DNA from 2 places in the Sediminicurvatus halobius genome. Region 1 is predicted to be linked to the other one. Evidence: predicted binding sites of a transcription regulator. Region 1 holds the regulator's gene; the other holds the start of a gene.
What was found. The regulator sigma-54, encoded in region 1, starts transcription at its own class of promoters, with help from an activator protein. The targets are predictions, from matches to a motif close to TGGCANGNTNCNTGCTT.

Region 1 (11,385 bases):
CAGCAGTCCGAGGCCCCGCACGCAGAGCCGGCCCCGGAGCAGGGGCGGGCAGCAGCCTTTCAGCCGGCCCTGTGGCCGGGGCTGCAGGGTCACGGCGTCGTCGGCGACCAGCCGCTGGCCGCCCTGCAGCAGGGCAAGCGCGGTCTCGCTTTTGCCGCTGCCGGCCTCCCCCCGGATCAGCACGCCGGTGCCGTCGATCTGCACCAGGGTGCCGGGCAGGGTGACGATGGCATGCCGCGCGAGCCAGCGATCCAGCCGGCGGGAGAGATCCTGATCGCCGAGCGGGGAGTGGATGATCGGCGCGGCGCCGCCGGCGAGTGGCGGCAGGCGGAGGTGGTCCGGTGCCTCCGGCAGGCGCCGGACGGGGCAGTCGCCACCGTCGCCGAACCACCGGCCCACGGCCACGGGCAGCCCGGCGGTGGCGTCGCCGGCCGCGTGCCTGCCCGCCAGCGCCCTGGCGAGCGCCGGAATGCCGAGGTGCACGATCATGAGCCGCTGCGGCTGTCCTGCCAGGCAAGCACCGTCTCGTAGAGCTCGGTCTCCGAGCCGCAGGTGCGCAACCGCTCGCAGAGATCCGGGTCGCTGAACATCTCGGCAAGGCGGGCAAGGATGCGCAGGTGTTCGTCGGTGGAGTGCTCGGGCACCAGCAGGGCGAACAGCAGATCCACCGGCTGGCGGTCGATGGCGTCGAAGTCCACCGGCTTGTCCAGCCGCAGCAGGGCGGCGGTGGCCTGATCGATGCCCGGGGCGCGGGCATGGGGCAGCGCCACGCCCTTGCCGAGCCCCGTGCTGCCGAGGCGCTCGCGGCTGATCAGGCTCTCGAAGACCGCGCGCGTCGACGGATCGGCGTCGTCGCCCGTGAGCAGCTCGCTCAGCAGCTCCAGGCAGCGCTTCTTGCTGGTGGCAGTGGCCCCGCAGCGGGTGCGCTCGGGTGCCAGCAGGTTGGCGATGTTCATGTCGACCCCGTGTCGCGGATGATGGCGGGGCGGCCGCCGGGCGCTTGGGTGCCCGGCGGCCGCCCCGCGCTCACGGCTCCAGTGTCTGGCCCACCGCGCCCTCGCTGCGATGGTGGTCGGTGCGCTTCTCCTTGTGCTTGACCACCTGGCGATCGAGCTTGTCGACCAGGGCGTCGATGGCGGCGTACATGTCCTCCTGGAGGGCGTCGGCGAACAGCTTGGCACCGCTAAGCGCCAGTGTGGCCTCGGCCTTCTTGGCCACCTTCTCCACGGTGAGGATCACGTGCACGTCCACCACGTTGTCGAAGTGCCGCTCGAGGCGCTGGAACTTCTCGTGGACATAGTCGCGCAGCGCATCGGTGATCTCCACGTGGTGGCCGGTGACGTCGATCTGCATAAGGCCCTCCTTCCTGGCGCTCAGGCCAGCCGCTTGCGTTCGGTGGACGAGGCGATGGCCATGGCCTCTCGGTACTTGGCCACCGTCCTGCGTGCCACGTTGATGCCCTCTTCGCGCAGGATCTCGGCGAGCCGCGAGTCGCTCAGCGGGCTCGCCGGATCCTCGTCGGCGACCAGGCGCCGGATGCGCGCGCGAATCGCCGTGGCGGAGCATTCGCCGCCGTCCACGGTCTGCACGTGACTGGAGAAGAAGTACTTGAACTCGAAGGTCCCGCGCGGGGTGTGCATGTACTTCTGGTTGGTGATGCGCGAGACCGTGGACTCGTGCATCTCGATGGTTTCGGCCACCTCGCGCAGCACCAGCGGCTGCATCGCCTCCTCGCCCTGCTCGAGGAAGCCCCGCTGGCGCTCGACGATGCACTCCGCCACCTTGAGCAGGGTGTCGTTGCGCGATCGCAGGCTCTTGATCAGCCATCGCGCCTCCTGCAGGTGCTGGCGCATGAGGCTGTTGTCGCGGCTGTTGTCGGCCCGGCGCACCAGGCTGGCGTAGTAGCTGTTCACCCGCAGCCGCGGGCAGGCGTCCGGGTTCACCTCCACCTGCCAGTCGCCGTTGACGCGGCGCACGAACACGTCCGGCACCACGTACTCGGTGCGCTCGGTGCTGAAGCGCGCGCCGGGGCGGGGGTCCAGGGTCTGCACCAGCGCCAGGGCCGCCTGCAGGGTCTCGAGGTCGAGCCGCATGCGGCGCTTGAGCTGGGCGAACTGGCGGCTGACCAGCAGCTCCAGGTGCTGGTCCACGAGCTCGCGGGCCGCCGCCAGATGGGGCGTGGCCGGGTCCAGCTGGTCCAGCTGCACCAGCAGCGCCTCGCGCACGTCCCGGGCCGCCACACCCACCGGGTCCAGCCGCTGCACCCGGGCCAGCACCGCCTGCAGGTCGTCCGGCTCCACCTCCAGCTCCGGCGGCAGGCCGGCGCCGATCTCCTCCAGCGGCTCGCCGAGGTAGCCGTCGTCGCGCACGGCGTCGACGATGGCCTCGGCGATGGCCATGTCCCGGGGCGAGATCGGAGCCATCTGCAGCTGCCAGATGAGGTAGTCGCGCAGGGATTCCTCGCCGCCGGACTGGTTCTCGAAGAGGTCGCGCTCGTCGTCGGAACCGGAGTGGCTGTAGGTGGTGCTGCCGTCGTAGACGTCCTCCCAGCTGGAGTCCACCGGGAGGTCCTCGGTGAGGCGCGCGGCATCCGGCTCCTCGCCGCCGAGATCCTGTTCCGTGCGGTCCGGTGCGGCCTCCGACGCCTCGGCCCCGTCCTCGTCGCGCTCCGCGGCCGCCTCGAGCTCCGCTTCCTCCGCGGCCTCGAGCATCAGGTTGGACTCCAGCGCCTGCTGGATCTCCATGCGCAGTTCGAGGGTCGGCAGCTGCAGCAGCCGGATGGCCTGCTGCAGCTGCGGGGTCATGGTGAGCTGTTGCCCGAGTCGGAGCTGTAGCGACTGCTTCATCGTCGTCAGTGGCCACCCGGGGAAGTGGAGTGCGTCGGGCGCCCCCCCGGCACCCTTTTGCTGTGCTTCATCGTAGTGCAATTCCCCCTGTCCGGAAACGGCAGGGTAACGCCGTCGGCATGAAACCTGCTAACGCCGGTCGGGCGCTCACAGCCGGAAATCCTCGCCGAGGTAGACGTCTCGCACCTGGCGGTCGGTCAGGATCGTGTCGGCATCGCCTTCAACGATGACCCGGCCGTCGGCGAGGATGCAGGCGCGATCCACCAGCCCCAGCGTCTCGCGCACGTTGTGGTCGGTGATGAGCACGCCGATGCCGCGGGCGGCGAGGTGGCGCACGATGGCCTTGATGTCCCCCACCGAGATCGGGTCGACGCCGGCAAAGGGCTCGTCGAGCAGGATGAACCGCGGCTCCGCGGCCAGGGCACGGGCGATCTCCACCCGCCGGCGCTCGCCCCCGGAGAGGCTGATGCCCTGCTGGTCGCGCAGATGGGCGACGTGGAATTCCTCCAGCAGCGCCTCCATGCGCTGGTGCCGCGCGCGGGCATCGAGCCCCGGGCGCGTCTCCAGGATGGCGAGCAGGTTGTCCGCCACCGAGAGCTTGCGGAAGACCGAGGCCTCCTGGGGCAGATAGCCGATGCCGAGGCGGGCGCGCTGGTGCATCGGGGCGGTGGTGAGGTCGCGGTCGTCCAGGCGGATGCTGCCGGCGTCCAGCGGGATCAGGCCCACGATCATGTAGAAGCTGGTGGTCTTGCCGGCGCCGTTGGGGCCGAGCAGGCCGACGATCTCGCCGCTCTCGAGATCGAGGCTGACGTCATCTACCACGCGCCGGCCGCGGAAGCGCTTGCTGAGGCCGCGGGCCTCCAGGCGGCTCGGCGCGGTGGCGCTCACCCGCCCTCCTCGCGCTCGGGGAAGACCGTCACCTCGATGCGGTCGTCGCCATCGGCGCCGCGCTCCGCCTCCACCCGCTCGTCGGCGACGAAGTAGGTGATGGTCTCGCCGCGCACCTGGTTCTCGCCCTGCCAGAGGCGCCCGCCCTGCAGCAGAAGCACGCGCTCGGGGCCGCTGGCGTAGTACTCCATGCGCGGCGCCTCGGCCTCCACCAGCTGGCCGTCGCCCTCGGGCTGCTGGCGGTAGGTGGCCGGCTCGCCCTCGACCTCGACGCGCTCGAGCTCGCGCTGCTCGTTGGTGTAGACCCACATGACCTCGCCGGTGATGCGGGCCGGGCCGCGGGTGAGCACGACATCGCCGCGGTAGACGCTCGTGCCGCTGCGGTTGTCCACCTCGGCGCGGTCGGCGCTTAGGCGCACCGGACCCTGCTCCTGGGCCGTGGCCGGCGTCGCGGGGAGCAGCAGCAGGGCGAGTGCCAGCGTGCCCAGCCCGCCTAGCTCACGGAGCCGGGTCATGGCGTCCTTCCACCTGCGAGAGCAGCTGCATGCGTTCCTCCTCCAGCCAGGCGCGGGCGCCGACCCCCTGCACGCGGTAGTTGGGCCCGGTGATGGTGACGGGGCGGTCGGTCTCCGCGTAGCGCCGCGCCGGCTCCAGGTCGAGATGCTCGGTGCGCAGGACGCTGCCGCCGTCGGCGCCTGGCCGGCGCAGCCGCACGTCACCGGTCAGGCTTGCCCGGGTGCCGTCCTGCCAGCTCTGCCCCTGCTCGGCGCGGCCGTGCCAGGCAACGCCCTCGTCACCATAGACCTGCCAGCGTGGCTCGGTGAACCGCCAGCGGTCCGCCTCATCGAAATAGGCGCCCTGCGGCGCACGGATCCGGTAGTCCGGGGCGCCCGCCGCGTTGGTGACCAGCAGCTCGAAGTCCCGTGCGTAGTAGGCGGCGCGTGGCTCCTCCACCGCCGCCTCGTCGGGCAGGGTGGCGGGCTCCCGCTCGGCGAGGCCCCACCAGGCGAGGGCGGCCAGCAGCCCGGTGGCGACCGTGGGGAACAGCCAGCGGCGTTCAGCCATGGGCGTCCAGGCTCGGCTGCAGGCGACCCTGGGCCGCGAGAATCAGCTCGCAGACCTCGCGGACGGCGCCCCTGCCACCGGCGCGGGCGGTCTGCCAGTGGCAGGCGCGGGCGAGGCGCGGATGGGCGTCCGCCACCGCCACCGCCAGACCGGCGAGGCGCGCGGCGGCGAGGTCGACCAGGTCATCCCCGACCCAGGCGCAGGCCGTCATCTCCAGACCGCGGTCGGCGGCGATCCCGGCCAGGGTGGCGGCCTTGTCGCGCACCCCCTGGCACACCGGATCGATGCCGAGCTCCCCGGCACGCCGGCGTACCGCCGGCGAACGCCGGGCCGTGAGCACCGCGACGCCGACGCCGGCGGCCCGGAGCATGGCGATGCCCTTGCCGTCGTGGATATGGAAGCGCTTCAGCGTCTCGCCCTCGGCACCGGTGAATACGCTGCCGTCGGTGAGCACGCCGTCCACGTCCAGCGCCAGCAGGCGGATGCCCGCGGCGCGGGCGACCACCGGGGCAGGGGGTTCGTCGCAATAGGCGTCGCGGAAGGCGTCCGTCATCAGACGACGCCCGCGCGCAGCAGGTCGTGCATGTTCAGGGCGCCGATCAGCCGGTGCTCGTCGTCGGTGACCAGCAGGGCGTTGATGCGGTGGCGCTCCATCAGCTCCAGTGCCTCCGCGGCGAGGCTCTGGCGTGGGATCTGGCGGCCACCGGCGGTCATCACCTCGCGCACCCGCGTGCCGTGGACGTCGACGCCGTGATCCAGCGTCCGGCGCAGATCGCCGTCGGTGAACACGCCGAGCACCCGGTCGTCGTCGTCCACGACCGCGGTCATGCCCAGACCCTTGCGGCTCATCTCCACCAGGGCCTCGCCGAGCAGCGTGTCCGGGCCGACCCGGGGCAGGCGCTCACCGGTGTGCATGAGGTCGTCGATGCGCAGCAGCAGCCGCCGGCCGAGGCGCCCGCCCGGGTGGGAGAGGGCGAAGTCGTCGCGGGTGAAGCCGCGGGCGTCGAGCAGGGCGATGGCGAGGGCGTCGCCCATGGCCAGCGTCGCCGTGGTGCTGGAGGTGGGGGCGAGTCCGAGCGGGCAGGCCTCCTCGGCGACGCCGACGTCGAGGTGCACCGTCGCTGCGCGTGCCAGGGTAGAGCCGGGGTTGCCGGACAGCGCCACCAGCGGGACGGCGAGACGTTTGATCAGGGGCAGCAGGAGGTTGATCTCGTCGGTCTCGCCGGAGTTGGAGAGGCCGATGACCACGTCCTCCGCGGTGATCATGCCCAGGTCGCCGTGGCTCGCCTCGCCGGGATGGACGAAGAAGGCCGGCGTGCCGGTGCTCGCCAGGGTGGCGGCGAGCTTGCCGCCAATGTGCCCGGACTTGCCCATGCCGATGACCACCACCCGGCCGCGGCAGTCGAGCAGCAGCCGGCAGGCGCGGGCGAAGTCCGCGCCGATGCGCTCGCCGAGTGCCGCCACCGCGGCCGCCTCGGTCTCGATCACGGCGCGGCCGAGGCGGCAGAGGTCCTCGTCCGAGTGCTGGGTCGCGGGTTGCCGGGCGGTCCGGGACATTGAGGTTTCCTCGCGCGCTAGCGTCCGCTGGCGAACAGCAGGCCCTGGTAGCCGGCGAAGGCGGCGAGCAGCAGGCCACCCTCGATACGCGTGATCCGGCCCGGCCCGCGCAGGCCGAAGGCCATGGCCGCGAACAGCACCGTCAGCGCCGCCATGATGCTGTAGTCGCGCACCAGCGCCACGCGCTCCAGCGCGAATGGCGCGATGGCGCCGGCGATGCCCAGCACGGCCAGCAGGTTGAACATATTGGAGCCAATGATGTTGCCGATGGCAATGTCGTGCTCGCCGTGGCGGGCGCTGGCGATGCCGGCGGCGAGCTCCGGCAGGCTGGTGCCCACGGCCACGATGGTGAGCCCGATCACCAGATCGCTCACGCCAAGGGCCTCGGCCACCCCGACCGCCGCCCACACCAGCAGGCGCGAGCTCGCGAGCAGCAGGGCCAGCCCCGCCACCAGCCAGAGCAGCGCCCTGGACAGGGGGACGTCGCTCGGAATGGTCTCCTCGAATTCGGCGCCGATGACGTCCGGCGGCTCGTCACTGCGCTGGGCCTGCCAGCCCATCCAGACCACCACCGCCAGCATGCCGAGCAGCAGCAGGCCACCCTCCAGGCGGCCCACCTGCAGATCCAGCAGCAGCACCGCCACCACTGCGGTGATCAGCAGCAGCATCGGCAGCTCCCGGCGCAGCAGCCCGGAGCTGACCGTCAGCGGCGTGATCAGCGCGGTGATGCCGAGGATGAGCCCGACGTTGGCGATGTTGGAGCCGATGGCGTTGCCGACGGCGATGCCGGCGTTGCCATCCAGCGCCGCCATGGTGGACACCAGCATCTCCGGCAGCGAGGTGCCGATCCCGACCACCGTGAGGCCGACGATGAGCGGCGGCACGCCCAGGCTTCGCGCGGTGACGGAGGCCCCGGCGATGAAGCGGTCCGCGCTCCAGGTGAGCACGGCGAGGCCGACGATGATGCTGACAAGGTAGATGGTCACGATGTCTGGTTTCGGCTTGGAAGGTTGCTGCCCGTAGGCAAGAGGCGCGACCGCTGCCCGCCTTCTGCCCCCATCAGGTGTGTTGCGGCGCAACCTTAACCCTTAAACCCGAAACCCGAAACGCCCCGAGTCCCGAAACGGGAAACCCGCGGTGCGCTGCGTGGCGGGCCGTTTGACCGGCAGCACGGTGCATCGGATACTGCCGGCGCCCTGACGCCAACGCCCTCCAGGATCTGCACCACGCATGGCCAACGCTGACGACCCCGCGCAACCGGAGGCGCTGATCGATATCCGCGGGCTGGTCTTCAGCCGCGGCGGGCGCCGCCTGTTCGACGGCGTGGATATCACCATCCGTCGTGGCGAAGTCACGGCCATCATGGGCCCGAGCGGAACCGGCAAGACCACGCTGCTGCGGCTCATCGGCGGCCAGCTCCGCCCCCAGGCCGGCAGCGTGCGCGTGGCGGGGGCGTCGGTGCCGCAGCTCTCCCGGCGCGCGCTCTACCGTCTGCGACGGCGCATGGGCGTGCTGTTCCAGAGCGGGGCGCTGTTCACCGACCTCACCTGCTTCGACAACGTCGCCTTTCCGCTGCGTGAGCACACCGATCTGCCGCCGGTGCTGATCCGCCATCTGGTGCTGATGAAGCTGGAGGCCGTAGGCCTGCGGGGCGCGCGGGATCTCTATCCGGCCCAGCTCTCCGGCGGCATGGCGCGCCGCGTGGCGCTGGCCCGGGCGCTCGCCCTGGATCCCGAGATTATGCTCTATGACGAGCCCTTCACCGGCCAGGACCCGATTTCCATGGGCGTGCTGGTGCAGCTCATCCGCCGCCTGAACGATGCCCTCGGCCTGACCAGCGTGGTGGTCTCCCACGATGTGCGCGAGACCCTCGCCATCGCCGACCGTGTGCACGTCATCTCCGAGGGGCGCGTGGTCGAATCGGGCACACCGGCCGAGCTCGAGGCCAGCGCCTCGCCCTGGGTACGCCAGTTCATCGACGCCGCACCGGACGGTCCCGTGCCCTTCCACTACCCGGCGCGGGATTTCGCCAGCGACCTGCTGGACGGGGAGGGCCGGTGACCGGCGCCCTCCAGCGCCTCGGTGCCGCCACCCTGGCGGTGATCGCCAAGCTCGGGCGCGGCACGCTGTTCCTGCTGCGGGTGCTCGCCGGCAGCGGCGAGCTGCTGCGCCGGCCGGGGCTGCTGGTGCGCGAGCTTTACTCGGTGGGCGTGCTCACCCTGCTCATTATCGTGGTCTCCGGGGTGTTCGTCGGCATGGTGCTCGGCCTGCAGGGGTACTACACCCTGGTGGACTTCGGCGCCGAGCAGTCGCTCGGCGTGCTGGTGGCACTGTCGCTGACCCGCGAGCTCGGCCCGGTGGTCACGGCGCTGCTGTTTGCCGGTCGGGCCGGATCGGCGCTCACCGCGGAGATCGGCCTGATGAAGGCCACCGAGCAGCTCGCCGGCATGGAGATGATGGCGGTGGACCCGGAGCGGCGGGTGGCGGCGCCGCGGCTGCTGGCGGCTTTCCTCTCCGTGCCGCTGCTGACGGCGGTATTCACGCTGCTCGGTATCTTCGGCGCCTATGTCGTCGGCACCAGCCTGCTCGGCGTCGACGGCGGCGCCTTCTGGTCGCAGATGCAGGCCCAGGTAAGCTTCAGCGACGATGTGCTCAACGGCCTCATCAAGAGCCTGGTGTTCGGCCTGGCGGCGGGCTGGATCGCCGTATTCGAGGGCTACGACTGCCTGCCCACCTCCGAGGGCGTGAGCCGCGCGACCACGCGCACAGTGGTGGTGACGTCGCTGGTGGTGCTGGGGCTCGATTTCGTGCTCACCGCCCTCATGTTCGACTGATGGAGGCAAGACGCTGATGGGCAATTCACGCACCATCGAGATCGCGGTCGGCGTGTTCGTGGTGGCCGGGCTGGCGGCGCTGTTCGTGCTGGCCATGCGGGTCAGCAACATCACCGCCTTCCAGAGCACCGAGGGTTACACCGTGGTGGGCTACTTCCAGAACGTGGGCGGCCTGCGCGAGCGCGCCGAGGTCACCCTCGGCGGCGTGCAGATCGGCCGCGTCACCGCCATCGCGCTCGACCAGGAGCGGCTGGAGGCGCGAGTGGAGATGACCATCGACGGCCGCTACGACGACCTGCCGAGCGATACCAGCGCGAGCATCCGCACCTCCGGCCTGCTCGGCGAGCAGTACGTCGGCCTCGAGCCCGGCGGCATGCCCGATGCGCTCGCCGAGGGTGACGAGATCATGCTCACCCAGTCCGCCCTGGTGCTGGAGGACATCATCGGCCAGTTCCTCTACAACCAGGCCTCCGACAGCGACAACTGAAGGAGCACCGCGATGCGAATCCTGACCGTCCCGGCCCTGGGCCTGGCCCTGGCCCTTGGCCTCGTGCTCGGTTCCGGGGCGATGGCTGACGCGGGGGACCCTCGCGACATGGTTCGCGAGACCACCCGCGAGGTGCTGACGGCGCTGGACGAGAACCGCGAGCGGATCGAGGGCGATCCGCGCGCCGTCTACGAGCTGGTGGGGGATATCGTCCTGCCGCGCTTCGACTTCGAGCTCATGAGCCGCTTCGTGCTCGCGCGCAACTGGCGCACGGCGAGCGAAGCCCAGCGCGAGCAGTTCACCGAGGCCTTTCGGCAGCTGCTGGTTCGCACCTACGCCCGTGCGCTGGCCGAATACAGCGGCGAGGAGGAGGTGCGCATCCCCTCCCAGCGCATCGATACCAGCCGCGACCGGGTGACCGTGAAGACCGAGATCGTGCAGCCTGGCGGGCCACCCATCCCGGTGGACTACACCCTGCTGCGCCAGGAGGATGACTGGCGCGTCTTCGATGTCACCATCGAGGGGGTCAGCCTGGTGCAGAACTACCGCAGCCAGTTCGACGGCGTGGTGCGCCGGGAGGGAATGGACGCCCTCATCGAGCAGCTTGCGAGCCGCAATCGCGAGGTGGGGGAGGGCGGATGAGCGGCGCCCGGCTGCACGCGCTGGACGACGGCGGCTGGCGTTTGGAGGGGCCGCTCGGCTTCGGCGAGGTCACGGGTGTGCTGGAGGCGCTGTCGCCCAGTGCCGACAGCGTGCGCGTGGACCTCGGTGCGCTGGAGGCCGTGGACAGTGCCGGCCTCGCGCTGCTGGTGGAATGGCAGCGCCGGCTGCAGGCCGCCGGCGGGCGGCTGGAGCTGCGCCAGGCGCCGGAGCAGCTGCGGCGGCTCGCCGAGATCAGCGGAGTTGCTACACTACTCGGCCTTTCTGAAGCCGAGCCGGATGCTTCGACATGATGGAACCCGATGCGATCAGGAGCCTGCTCGAGGCCGGGCTCACCGAGGCCCACGTGGAGGTGGCCGGTGACGGCCGCCATTTCCAGGCGCTGATTGTCACCTCCGATTTCGACGGCCTGCCACTGCTGCGCCGCCACCGTCTGGTTTACGACCTGCTGCAGTCGCACATCGACGCCGACGTCCTGCACGCCATCTCCATGCGCACGCTCACCCCCGAGCAGTGGGCGGCGGAGCGGGGCTGAGGGCATGGAGCGTCTGCTCATCCGCGGCGGCCGGCCCCTGGCCGGCGAGATCCGCATCTCCGGGGCGAAGAACGCGGCGCTGCCGATCCTCGCCTCGACACTGCTCGCGGATGGGCCGACCAGCGTCGGCAACATCCCCGACCTGCACGACATCACCACCACCATGGAGCTGCTCGGGCGCATGGGCGTGCGCCTCACCGTGGACGAGCGCATGCACATCGAGGTGGACCCCACCGCCATCGAGAACTGCCACGCGCCCTACGAGCTGGTGAAGACCATGCGCGCCTCCATCCTGGTGCTGGGCCCCCTGCTGGCCCGCTTCGGCGAGGCCGATGTCTCGCTGCCGGGGGGCTGCGCCATCGGCACGCGCCCGGTGAACCTGCACGTGGACGGGCTGCGCGCCATGGGCGCGGACATCAGCGTGGAGAACGGCTACATCCGCGCCCGCTGCAGCCGCCTGCGCGGCGCGCGTCTGGTGATGGATCTGGTGACGGTCACCGGCACCGAGAACCT
Region 2 (11,385 bases), 890 kb from region 1:
GGTGGGGCGCCGCGAGGGCTGAACGTAGGCCGCATGCCACGGCTCCGGGCCCACCGCCCGCAGGAAGGTCGCCGGATGGAAGGTGCCGGCGCCTACCTCCATGTCGAGCGGCTGCATGACGACGCAGCCGCGCTCCGCCCAGTAGCGCTGCAGGGCGAGAATGAGCTCCTGAAAGGTCATCGTCTCTCCGCTGGATCCCGGTTGGCGTGGAGCCTGCGTCCGCCCGGCGCGCCGCGCCCGGCGGGGGACCGCGCAGTATAGCCCGCCCCTGTCCGGCCATGTAAGGGAAGCGCGACGGGGTTCACTGTCCCCGCCCGGCTGGCCTATATAGAAGGGGAGGGTGACGGGTGCAAGGAGACCTTCAATGGCGCCACTGATACTCGAGCCGACGGCCATGGCGAGCTGGCATCGGCTGGTCACCGAGGCGGCCGCGCGGGCCGACGTTGAACTCGACGAGGAGCGCGAGAGCTACCTGGTGTTCCTGCTCATGCGCTACCTGCGCTGTCCCGAGCTGGTCCGCGCCGTGCTGGCGCTGGAGTTTCTCGAGACCCTGAACGAGCCCTCGTGGCGGCTGCGCGCACAGGGCCTGCAGACGGTCGGTGACCGCTGCCTGCTGCTCGCCGGCCTGTTCCCGGAGCAGGCCCGGCGGCGCCGGGTCGGCCCCGGGTACTTCGTCGACCTTGGCCGCAGCGCTTACGACGGGGCGGCCGAGCTCAATGCCGGCAGCGCCAGCGACCTGCTCGCCGCACTCGCCGCCGGCTTCGTCGCCCTGGCGGATACCCTGCAGGCTGCCCGAGAGGCCGACGAGAGCCATCTGGTGGACGCCCTGGAGGCGGCGGATCAGGCCATCGCCACCGGCAGCGGCGAGGCGCGGCGGCGCCTGCGGCGGGTGACCCGGGCGACGCTGGTTGCCGGCAGCGACCGCCGGCACTGACCGGCGGGCGTTACCAATCGTTTCGGACGTATCGTCAGGTCTCAGCGGGCCTGTCCGGGAGCGGTCGCCGACCGCAAAACGCCGCGCAGCGGCGTACGGTGCCGCGCCTCGCGCGCTCTCGCGCTCGCAGAACGCTCCGACCAGGGGCCCTGCCAGACAGGCCCGCAATGCCGGCGCCCCGGAGCGGGCTGGCGGCGACCTCGTGCATCGGTGCTACAGTCCCGGGGTCAGGCGCAGAGTGTCTGCCCTATTCTGGTGCAACTGCTCGCGTATTTGCACCAATTCAGGGCGCGCTCGCGACCGACTGGCGGTCGCGACGCACCACAATAGCCCGCCGATGCCCGATTCGCGCCTTCCTGGCATGGAATCTGCTTCTTACAGGGGCGCTTTTCCGAACCGCATTCTCACTGGAGGTCGACCGATGGCAAAGACAGCCGATGATGTTCTCAAGCTGATCGCAGACAACGACGTGAAGTTCGTTGATCTGCGATTCACGGATACCAAGGGCAAGCAGCAGCACGTCACCGTGCCCGCCCATTCGGTCGACGCGGACATGTTCGCCGACGGCAAGATGTTCGACGGCTCCTCGATCGCCGGCTGGAAGGGCATCAACGAGTCGGACATGATCCTCCTGCCCGACCCGGACAGCGCCGTGCTCGATCCCTTCTTCGATGATGCGACCGTGAACCTGGTCTGCGACATCATCGAGCCGAACACCATGCAGGGCTACGAGCGCGACCCGCGCTCCATCGCGCGCCGCGCCGAGGCCTACCTGCAGTCCACCGGCATCGGCGACGTGGCCTATTTCGGTCCGGAGAACGAGTTCTTCGTGTTCGACGACGTCCGCTGGGGCGCCGACATGAGCGGCAGCTTCTACAAGGTGGATGCCGAGGAGGCGGACTGGAACTCCGAGCGCGTCTATCCCGACGGCAACATGGGTCATCGTCCGGGTGTGAAGGGCGGCTACTTCCCGGTGCCGCCGGTGGACAGCCTCCACGACATGCGCTCGGCCATGTGTGAGGCCCTCACCGAGATGGGCCTGACGACCGAGGTGCACCATCACGAGGTCGCCACCGCCGGCCAGTGCGAGATCGGCGTCGCCTTCAACACCCTGGTGAAGAAGTGCGACGAGGTGCAGACGCTCAAGTACGTGGTGCACAACGTCGCTGCCGCCTTCGGCAAGACCGCCACCTTCATGCCGAAGCCCCTGGTCGGGGACAACGGCAGCGGCATGCACGTGCATCAGTCCATCGGCAAGACGGGCGACATGCTCTTCGCCGGTGACCAGTACGGCGGCCTCTCGGAGACGGCGCTGTTCTACATCGGCGGCATCATCAAGCACGCCCGTGCCATCAACGCCTTCGCCAATGCCTCCACCAACAGCTACAAGCGCCTGGTGCCGGGCTTCGAGGCGCCGGTGCTGCTGGCCTACTCGGCCCGCAACCGCTCGGCTTCCGTGCGCATTCCCTGGATCTCGAACCCGAAGGCGCGGCGCATCGAGATCCGCTTCCCGGACAGCACCGCGAACCCCTATCTCTGCTTCGCGGCCATGCTGATGGCGGGCCTGGACGGGATCCAGAACAAGATCCATCCGGGCGAGGCCATGGACAAGGACCTCTACGACCTGCCCCCCGAGGAGGAGGCCGAGATCCCGAAGGTGGCCTTCTCGCTGGAGGAGGCGCTGGATGCCCTGGACCAGGACCGCGAGTTCCTCAAGGCCGGCGGCGTCTTCAGCGACGACGCCATCGATGGCTACCTGGAGCTCAAGCGCGAGGAGGTCCAGCGCCTGCGCATGACCACTCACCCGGTGGAATTCGACCTCTACTACAGCGTCTGAGCGACCTCAGCTCTCTGCACTAAAGCCCCCGCCCTGCGGGGGCTTGCTGTTTCCGGCCCGGGGTGGACACCACCGCGCACGACCTACAGCCATGGCCTGGCGGCGGCCTCCCGCCGACGGCCGGATCGAACCCCTCCGCCAGCGGCATTGGCGGCTCCCGCGGCGGGCGCTACAGTGGCGCAAGCCGTCCGGAGGAGCCCGCCGTGAACGCGATGCGTGTCTGCCTGATGGGGATCGCCCTGGCCCTGAGTCCAGCGCCCGCGCTGGCGGACGTCTACCGCTGGGTGGACGAGGACGGCGTGGTGCATTTCAGCGACGAGCCCCGCGACGGGGCCGAGCGCATCGAGGTGCAGGAGCCCGCCACCGTCCGCCTCCCCCGGCCTCAGTCTTCCCGCGCCAGCGCCGCCAACGGCGGGCAGGAAGACGATGACCGCGACGAGGCCGCGGGCTACGAGCGCTTCGCCATCGCCAGCCCCACCGAGGAGCAGACCATCCAGAGCGCGCCAGGCGAGGTGCCGGTCTCGCTGTCGCTGGAGCCGGCCCTGCGTCAGGGGCACCGTATTCGCCTGCTCCTCGACGGCTCACCGGCGGACGTCTCGCCGTCACGAAGCCTGCAGGCCACCCTCGGCCCGCTGGACCGCGGGCCCCACACCCTCGCGGCCGAGGTCACGGATGCCAGCGGTCGTGTGCGCGCACGCACCGAAACGGTGACCTTCTACCTGCACCGGCCCTCCGTGAATCTGCCAAGCCGGCAGGGCAACTGAGACCAGCCAGAGGGTCTGCACTATTCTGGTGCATTAGGTCGGGCGCGCGCCCTATACTGGCGCCATCCCGACGGCGGCCCATCGCCGGTCTGACGACGGCATGGGCGGTGATGGGCCGAGGGCAACGCCGGCTCTCGCCCCCGGATCCGCGCCCGCGGCCGCGAATCGCTGAGCGATGCGGGCTGGCACCATCGCGCCAACGCCGTGCCCACTGGCGCGCTTCTTGCTGCTTTCCGGTGCAGACATGAACGCCAGAACCCGAGCCCCCAACGGCGACATCCTCGAGCACCTGACGCGGGCGGTGGTCCTGCTCGATGCAGGGCGCACGGTGCTGTTCCTCAACCCCGCCGCCGAGACGCTGCTCCATTTGAGTGCACGTCAGGCGACCGGGGCGGTGCTGCCGCGGCTGCTGCCGGGATTCGCCGCGCTGGAGCCGGCCATCGCCCAGGCGGTGGCCCGCGGGGCGAGCTATACCGAGCGCGAGGTGCGCCTGGCCGTGGCCAGTGAAAGGACGGTGACCGTGGACTGCGCCATCACCCCGCTGGCGGATGACCGCCTGCTGCTGGAGCTCGAGCAGCTGGACCGGCATCTGCGCATCTCCCGCGAGAACCGCCTCATCGCACAGAACCAGGCCATCCGCCAGCTCATCCGCGGCCTCGCCCACGAGATCAAGAACCCGCTGGGCGGGCTGCGCGGCGCCGCCCAGCTGCTCGAGAGCGAGCTCGGCGACGCCGAGCAGCGCGAGTACACGCAGATCATCATCAGCGAGGCCGACCGCCTGCGGGCGCTGGTGAACGGCCTGCTGGGGCCGGACGCCCGGCCGGAGAAGCGGCCGACGAACATCCACGAGGTGCTGGAGCGGGTGCGCCACCTCGCCGAGGCGGAGGCCCCGGCGGGGGTGGAGATTCAGCGCGACTACGACCCCAGCATCCCACCCCTGCCGGCGGCGCCGGACCAGCTCATCCAGGCGGTGCTCAACCTGGTGCGCAACGCCCTGCAGGCGGTGGGTGACGCCGGGCGCATCCGCCTGCAGACCCGTACCCAGCGGCGCTTCACCATCGGCGAGGTGCAGCATCGCCTGGTGGCGCGGATCGACGTCATCGACGACGGCCCGGGCATCGCCCCGGAGCTGCTGGACCGCATCTTCTACCCGATGGTGACGGGCCGCCCGGAGGGCAGCGGCATCGGCCTGCCCATCGCCCAGACCCTGGTCAACCAGCATGGCGGCCTGATCGAGTGCAGCAGCGAGCCGGGCTGCACGGTATTCACCGTCTGGCTGCCCATGGAGGACCCTGATGTCGGAGGCTGAACGCGTCTGGATCGTCGACGACGACCGCTCCATCCGCTGGGTGCTGAAGAAGGCGCTGGAGCGGGACGGCATGCATGCGGTGCCGTTCGAGACCGGCGACGAGGCGTTGACCGCGTTCGAGCGCGAGCGCCCGGACGTGCTCATCACCGACATCCGTATGCCCCGTCTGGACGGCCTCACGCTCATGCAGCGGCTGCACGAGCAGATGCCCGATCTGCCGGTGATCGTCATCACCGCCCACTCGGACCTGGATGCCGCGGTCTCCGCCTACGAGGGCGGTGCTTTCGAGTACCTGCCGAAGCCTTTCGACGTCGAGGAGGCGGTGGACCTGGTGCGGCGGGCCGCTGCCGCAGCCCGGGCCAGCGCGCCGCCGCGGGCGGACCGCGAGAACCTGCCGGAGATCATCGGCGAGGCGCCGGCGATGCAGGAGGTATTTCGTGCCATCGGCCGGCTGTCGCGCTCCAACATCACCGTGCTCATCAACGGCGAGTCCGGTACCGGCAAGGAGCTGGTGGCCCGGGCCCTGCACCGGCACAGCCCGCGCTCGGATCATCCGTTCATCGCCCTCAACATGGCGGCGATCCCGCGGGACCTGATGGAGTCCGAGCTCTTCGGCCACGAGAAAGGGGCCTTCACCGGCGCCCACCAGGTCCGGCGCGGGCGTTTCGAGCAGGCCGACGGCGGCACGCTGTTCCTGGACGAGATCGGGGACATGCCGGCGGAGCTGCAGACCCGCCTGCTGCGGGTGCTCGCGGACGGCGAGTTCTACCGCGTGGGCGCCCATACACCGATGCGGGTGGATGTGCGCATCATCGCCGCGACGCACCAGAACCTGGAACGCCTGGTGGAGGACGGCCGCTTCCGCGAGGACCTGTTCCACCGGCTCAACGTCATCCGCATTCACGTGCCGGCCCTGCGGGAGCGGGCGGCCGACGTGCCGGCGCTGGCGGATCATTTTCTGCGCCGGGCCGCGCGTGAGCTCAACGTCGAGCCGAAGAAGCTGACCCCGGCGGTTGAGCGCTACTTCCAGCAGCTGCCCTGGCAGGGCAACGTGCGCGAGCTGGAGAACACCTGCCGCTGGCTTACGGTGATGGCAAGCGGGCGTGAGGTGCAGATGGAGGATCTGCCTCCGGAGCTCGCCACGCCGAGCACGGGCGGCGAGGCCCCGGTGGACTGGGAAAGCGCACTCTCGCGCTGGGCCGATCAGCAGGCGGCGGACCTCAGCGCCGGCGCCCTGGGCGAGGCGCAGACCCGTCTCGAGCGCATCCTTATCGAGGCGGCCCTGCGCCGCACCGGCGGCCGGCGCCAGGACGCGGCGCGGCTGCTCGGCTGGGGGCGCAACACCCTGACGCGCAAGATCAAGGATCTGCGCATGGATCTCTAGCCCACCCTCGCGGGGTGCTGTCGTCAGGCCTGACTGAGGTCTGCCGGCAGCTCGATGGGCGGCAGGCTGTTGCGTCCGGGGTCGAGGCCGATGGCCCGGCGGTAGGCACGGCGCGCCCGTTCGGTCTCGCCGAGGCGCTCGTAGAGCTCGGCCAGCATGCGATGGACCTCCGCATGACCCGTGCGCGAGGCGGCCGCCTCGAGGTAGCTGCGCGCCCGGCCCCAGAGCTCGCAGCGGGCGGCCTGACGGGCGGCGGCGAAGAGCAGCGCCGGGTCCTCCGGATGCTGATTCAGCCAGCCCTCGATCTGCTCGAACGCCCGCTCCGGCGGGTCTACCGCGAGCTCGCCGTAGGCCGCCACCAGTCGCTCGTCCCAGCTCTCCCGCAGCCAGCCGCGCAGGAGCTGCTCGGCGGTGGCGTGGCAGTCGGCGCGCATCAGCGCCCGCGCATAGGCGGCGCGCAGGGCCGGATCGCGCTGGCGCGCGCGGGGCAGCTCGTCCCAGACCTGAGTGATCTCGTCCGCCCCCACTTCCGGGCCGAAGGACCGCAGGCGGCCCTCGAACTGCTCCTGCTCCAGGGTGTTCAGCTCGGCGTCGGGCAGGGCGCGCTGGCGGCGCAGCTCCGGCAGCAGCTCGCCGAGGCGCTGGTGATCCCGCACCGCCTGCAGGCAGCGGGCGAACAGCGCCAGCGCACGACGGTTGCCGGGGGCGCGTTCCCGGGCCCAGGCCAGCGTGGCCAGGGCCTGCTCCCACTGCTCGGCCTCCACCTGCAGCTGCGCCTGCAGCAGGCCCACGGCCAGGCGGGCACGGCTGTCGGCCTGGTCCGCCTCCGCCAGGTAGCGGTCGCGCAGGACCCAGTCGCCCTCGCGCTGGGCGGCAATGGCGGCCAGGAGGTAGTGAAACAGCGGCAGGTCCGAGTCCTGCGCCGCTGGCGCCAGGGTACGCTCGGCCTCCTTGTAGCGGCCCTCGGCGAGCTGCAGCAGGCCGCTGTTGAGGCGGCGGAGGGCGCGCTGGCTACGCCGCTCACGCCAGGCACGGCGCACCCCGCGCGGCGTGCGCCAGAGCCGGCGCACCAGGCCGACGGCGAGCGTCAGCGCGATCCAGGCCGCGACCACCGCACCCACGGCGACGAACAGGCTGGTCTGAATCGCCAGCTCGCCGATGCGCAGGATCAGGAAGCCGTCCTGGCCACGGAACCAGAGGGCGGCCGCGACACTGGCCAGGAGCAGGAGCAGGGCGAGAAAGAGCTTCCGCATCGTGCCCTACTCCCAGTTCCGCACCGGTGCCAGGGCATCGCGGACATCCGGGATGTCCGCCGTCACGTTGGCCTCGCGAAGCTCCGCGAGGCGCTCGCGCAGGGTGCCCACGGCCGGGTCCGCGGTGTCGAAATAGGCCTCGACCCAGCGGTCCACCCGCTCCAGCGCCGCCCGGTACGGCTCCGGATTGCCCCGCAGCGCCGCCAGACGGGCGGACTCGAGCTGCAGGCTCAGGTTCTGCTCCAGCAGGAAGCGGGTCTCCGGGCTCGGCAGCGGCTGCACCTGACGGTCCCGGCTGACGGTGACCAGGCCTGAAAGCCCCTCACGCAGCTCCTCCCAGGCCCGCCGCAGCCGCGCCCGCCAGCCTTCATCCGCTGCCGCCGCGTCGCCCTCGCCGGCGGCCTCGTCCGCCGCGTCCGGGGTGGGGGCGAAGCGGTCGACGTCGGCGGCAAGGGGCAGGTCCGAGAGCTGCTGACTGACGGCGCTGATCCCGTCGCTGATGCGCCCGAGATCGGGCTCTTCGGCCTCCAGGAGCTGATCGATGGCGGCGGCGACGCCCTGGCGGGCATCCACCCCCTCCCCGCCGAGGCCGGCCAGGAGCTGATCCGCGGCCTCCAGCGCCTCGAGGGCGCCGTCGACGTCGCCCAGCAGCCGCGCGCGGTAGTCGGCGATGCCGGCGAGATAGGCCGCCTCGGCGTGGCGCCAGTCGCTGCGCGAGGACTCCATGCGCCGGAAGAGCTGGTCCACCCGGTCCGCCAGGGCGGTGCGGGCATCCGCCTCGCTGTCCACCCGGGCGCGCAGCTCGGCGATGCCCTGCAGGCGGGAGTCCAGGCGCTCGCTGAGGTTGCTGACGCGGCCGCCGAGCTCCGCGATACGCTGCTCCAGGGCCTCGCTGCGCTCGGTCAGGGTCTGTTCGGTGACCACGCCCTGCTGGCCCGCCTCCAGCGCCTGGAGGCGCTGCTGGAACCAGTAGGCGGCGCCGGCCCCGAGCACCAGGAGCAGCAGTACCAGCACCAGCGCCAGGGCGGCGACGATGCCGCGCGGCGGCTCGGAAGCCTCGGCCTCGGGCTCCGGCGCGGGCGGCGGCACCGGCGGCCCCGCGGTCTCCTCGGTGCCTTCGGGAGCGCGCTGGTCGGCGGAGCTTTCCCCGGAAGGCGGAGTGTCCTGGCCTGGCCTGCCGTCGTTCTTCTCGCTCATCGCTCACTCCCTGTGGCGGCGCCGACCACGGCGGCCACCACGGCCGCGTCGTCCGCACCTTCCGCCAGCACGGGCTCGGAGAACCCCGCGGCGCGCGCGGCGGCCGCCACGCGCGCGCTCACCGCGACCACCCGGCTCGCCATCAGCAGCGGGCGGGCCCCCTCGTCGGTCAGCCGCAGGAGGTTCTCGAGTCCCGTCACACTGGTCACGATTGTGAACGCCCGTTCCCGATCCTGCCAGTCCGGCGCCGCCGGGGCCGGCGGCAGCACCCGCCGATAGACCACCGCCTCGCCCACGCGGACGCCGCGCGCGGCGAGCGCCGCCTGCAGTCGCCGCCGGCCGCCCTCGCCGCGCAGCACAAGCACGGTCTCGCCTGGCGCCGGCGCGAACCCGGGCTCGGCCAGCAGGTCGTCGGCACCGCCCCCGCGGGCGGGGGCAACGGTGACCGGACAGCCTGCCGCCGCCAGCGCGGCAGCCGTGCCCGGGCCGACCGCCGCCACCCGCGAGGGCAGTCTCGCCAGCCACGGCAGACCGTAGCGGACGGCGTTGGGGCTGGTGAACACGGCCCAGTCCGCGGCGGGGACCGTGCCCGGGGCCAGCGACTCGAAGGCCACCGTGGGAAATGGCGTGACCCGCGCGCCCAGTGTCTCGAGCTCGCGGCAGAGCCCGGCCTGCTGCCCCTCGGGGCGGGTCACGACGACATGGCAGCCCGCCAGGGGTCTGCTCAACCCGCCTCCGCCAGCAGTGCCCCGGCACCGCGCCCCAGCAGCTCCTCGGCGAGGTGGTTGCCGAGCGCCGGCCCTTCCTGCCGCGGCGCGCGCCCCTCTGCGGTCAGCACCTGGCGGCCGTCGCGGCTCGCCACCAGGGCACGCAGCCAGAGCTGGTCCCCTTCCAGCACGGCGTAGGCGGCAAGCGGCACATGGCAGCTGCCCTCGAGACGGGCGTTGACCGCGCGCTCCGCGGCGACGCGATCGTGGCTGTCGGCGTCGTCCAGCCCCGCGATCAGGGCCTGGACGTCTTCGTCATCCGCCCGGCACTCGATGCCGAGCGCGCCCTGGCCCACCGCGGGCAGGCTCTCCTCGGCACTCATCACGCGGGTAATGCGCTCGCCCATGCCGAGCCGGCGCAGGCCGGAGGCGGCCAGCACGATGGCGTCGAACTCCCCCGCCTCGAGCTTGCCGAGCCGGGTCTGGACGTTGCCGCGGAGCGAGCCGACCTCGAGGTCCGGGCGTCGGGCCCGCAGCTGGCATTCGCGGCGCAGGCTAGCGGTCCCCACCCGGGCGCCCTCGGGCAGGCTGGTGATGTCGTCGTAGTGCACCGAGACGAAGGCATCGCACGGGTCCTCGCGGTCGAGGATCACCGGCAGCCGGAACTCACGGGGCACGGTGGCAGGGACGTCCTTCATCGAGTGCACGGCGATGTCGGCCGCGTCCTCCAGCAGCCCACGCTCCAGCTCCTTGACGAACAGCGCCTTGCCACCGACAGCCGCCAGCGGCCGGTCGAGGATCTGGTCCCCGCGGGTGGTCATCCCGACCAGCTCCACCTCGAGCCCGTCATGCGCCTGCCGCAACCGCGCTGCGACATGCTCCGCCTGCCAGAGGGCGAGGGGGCTGCGGCGGGTAGCGATTCGTATTCGTTCACGCATCGGTTGGCTCGCTTCGCTCCCAGAGTGGCAAGTGGCAAGTTTCAAGGGACAAGCGGGAAGGCGACTCGGCGCATCTTCTTACTTGATACTTTGAACTTGCAACTTGTCACTCTGAGCGCGGCAGCGCTCAGACGACCCCCACCTCCCGGAGCAGCCCGCGCACCCGCGGCAAATGGCGGCGGCTGACCTCGAGGCGGTCTTCGGTGCCGTCGAGCACCGCGTAGGTGCGGCCGTTGTCGCCGCGCTCGAGGCCGATCAGGCGGTCCCGGGCGACCAGCGCCTTGCGGTGGATGCGCACGAAGCGGTTGCCGAACTCCTGCTCGAGCTTCTTCAGCGAGTCCTCGATGAGGTCCTCGCCGTCGGCGTGCTGAACGGTGACGTACTTCTGATCGGCCAGGAAGTAGCGGATGCCACCCACCGGGATGAGCTCGAGACCGGTGCGCCGCCGGCAGAGGATGTGCTCGCGGCAGCCCTCCGCCTCCGGGGCCTGCAGTGCCTCGAGCTGGGCCCGGTTCAGCCGCCGTGCCCGGTCCAGGGCGCGATTCAGCCGCTCCAGACGCACCGGCTTCAGCAGGTAGTCGATGGCCGCGGTCTCGAAGGCCTGCAGGGCGTGGTCGCCGAAGGCGGTCACGAAGATCACCGCCGGGGGGCGGTTCAGCTGGCTGATGCGGGTGGCGGCCTCGAGGCCATCCATTCCCGGCATGCGGATGTCGAGCAGCACGACATCCGGCTCCTGGCGCTCGCAGCACTCGAGGGCCTCACGCCCGCCGGTGGCCTCGCCCACCACCTCGTGCTCGCCCGCCGCCTGCACCAGGGTGGCGAGCCGGTGCCGGGCAGGGGCTTCGTCGTCAACGATGAGTATCTTCATCGACAGGGCCTCGCCGATACGGGACTCGCACCGTCACATGATAGACGCCATCCGCGGTGCTGACCTCCAGTCGGGCGCGTTCGCCGAAGGCCAGCAGCAGACGCTCGCGAACGTTGGCCTGGGCCATGCCGAAGCCGGCACTGCGCCGGCGCGGCATGCTCGGGGCCGGATTGCGCACCTCCACCAGCAGCTGG

Region 2: a site for sigma-54 is predicted at 3,748-3,764, ahead of glnL (nitrogen regulation protein NR(II)). Genes of this name have one in related genera too.

Annotation. Positions count from the first base shown of each region.
Region 1 is NZ_CP086615.1:901,072-912,456, forward strand. Features, by position in the region: gene LMH63_RS04105 (hypothetical protein) at 1-489, opposite strand, end outside; gene ptsN (PTS IIA-like nitrogen regulatory protein PtsN) at 486-956, opposite strand; gene hpf (ribosome hibernation-promoting factor, HPF/YfiA family) at 1,027-1,353, opposite strand; gene LMH63_RS04120 (RNA polymerase factor sigma-54) at 1,374-2,846, opposite strand; gene lptB (LPS export ABC transporter ATP-binding protein) at 2,994-3,734, opposite strand; gene lptA (lipopolysaccharide transport periplasmic protein LptA) at 3,731-4,249, opposite strand; gene lptC (LPS export ABC transporter periplasmic protein LptC) at 4,233-4,799, opposite strand; gene LMH63_RS04140 (KdsC family phosphatase) at 4,792-5,352, opposite strand; gene LMH63_RS04145 (KpsF/GutQ family sugar-phosphate isomerase) at 5,352-6,356, opposite strand; gene LMH63_RS04150 (calcium/sodium antiporter) at 6,374-7,342, opposite strand; gene LMH63_RS04155 (ABC transporter ATP-binding protein) at 7,587-8,417, shown strand; gene mlaE (lipid asymmetry maintenance ABC transporter permease subunit MlaE) at 8,414-9,190, shown strand; gene mlaD (outer membrane lipid asymmetry maintenance protein MlaD) at 9,207-9,677, shown strand; gene LMH63_RS04170 (MlaC/ttg2D family ABC transporter substrate-binding protein) at 9,690-10,319, shown strand; gene LMH63_RS04175 (STAS domain-containing protein) at 10,316-10,630, shown strand; gene LMH63_RS04180 (BolA family protein) at 10,627-10,872, shown strand; gene murA (UDP-N-acetylglucosamine 1-carboxyvinyltransferase) at 10,877-11,385, shown strand, end outside.
Region 2 is NZ_CP086615.1:10,879-22,263, forward strand. Features, by position in the region: gene glyQ (glycine--tRNA ligase subunit alpha) at 1-180, opposite strand, end outside; gene LMH63_RS00045 (hypothetical protein) at 365-934, shown strand; gene glnA (glutamate--ammonia ligase) at 1,356-2,771, shown strand; gene LMH63_RS00055 (DUF4124 domain-containing protein) at 2,984-3,535, shown strand; gene glnL (nitrogen regulation protein NR(II)) at 3,780-4,844, shown strand; gene ntrC (nitrogen regulation protein NR(I)) at 4,831-6,228, shown strand; gene LMH63_RS00070 (heme biosynthesis protein HemY) at 6,252-7,481, opposite strand; gene LMH63_RS00075 (uroporphyrinogen-III C-methyltransferase) at 7,488-8,678, opposite strand; gene LMH63_RS00080 (uroporphyrinogen-III synthase) at 8,675-9,406, opposite strand; gene hemC (hydroxymethylbilane synthase) at 9,403-10,323, opposite strand; gene LMH63_RS00090 (LytR/AlgR family response regulator transcription factor) at 10,451-11,191, opposite strand; gene LMH63_RS00095 (sensor histidine kinase) at 11,172-11,385, opposite strand, start outside.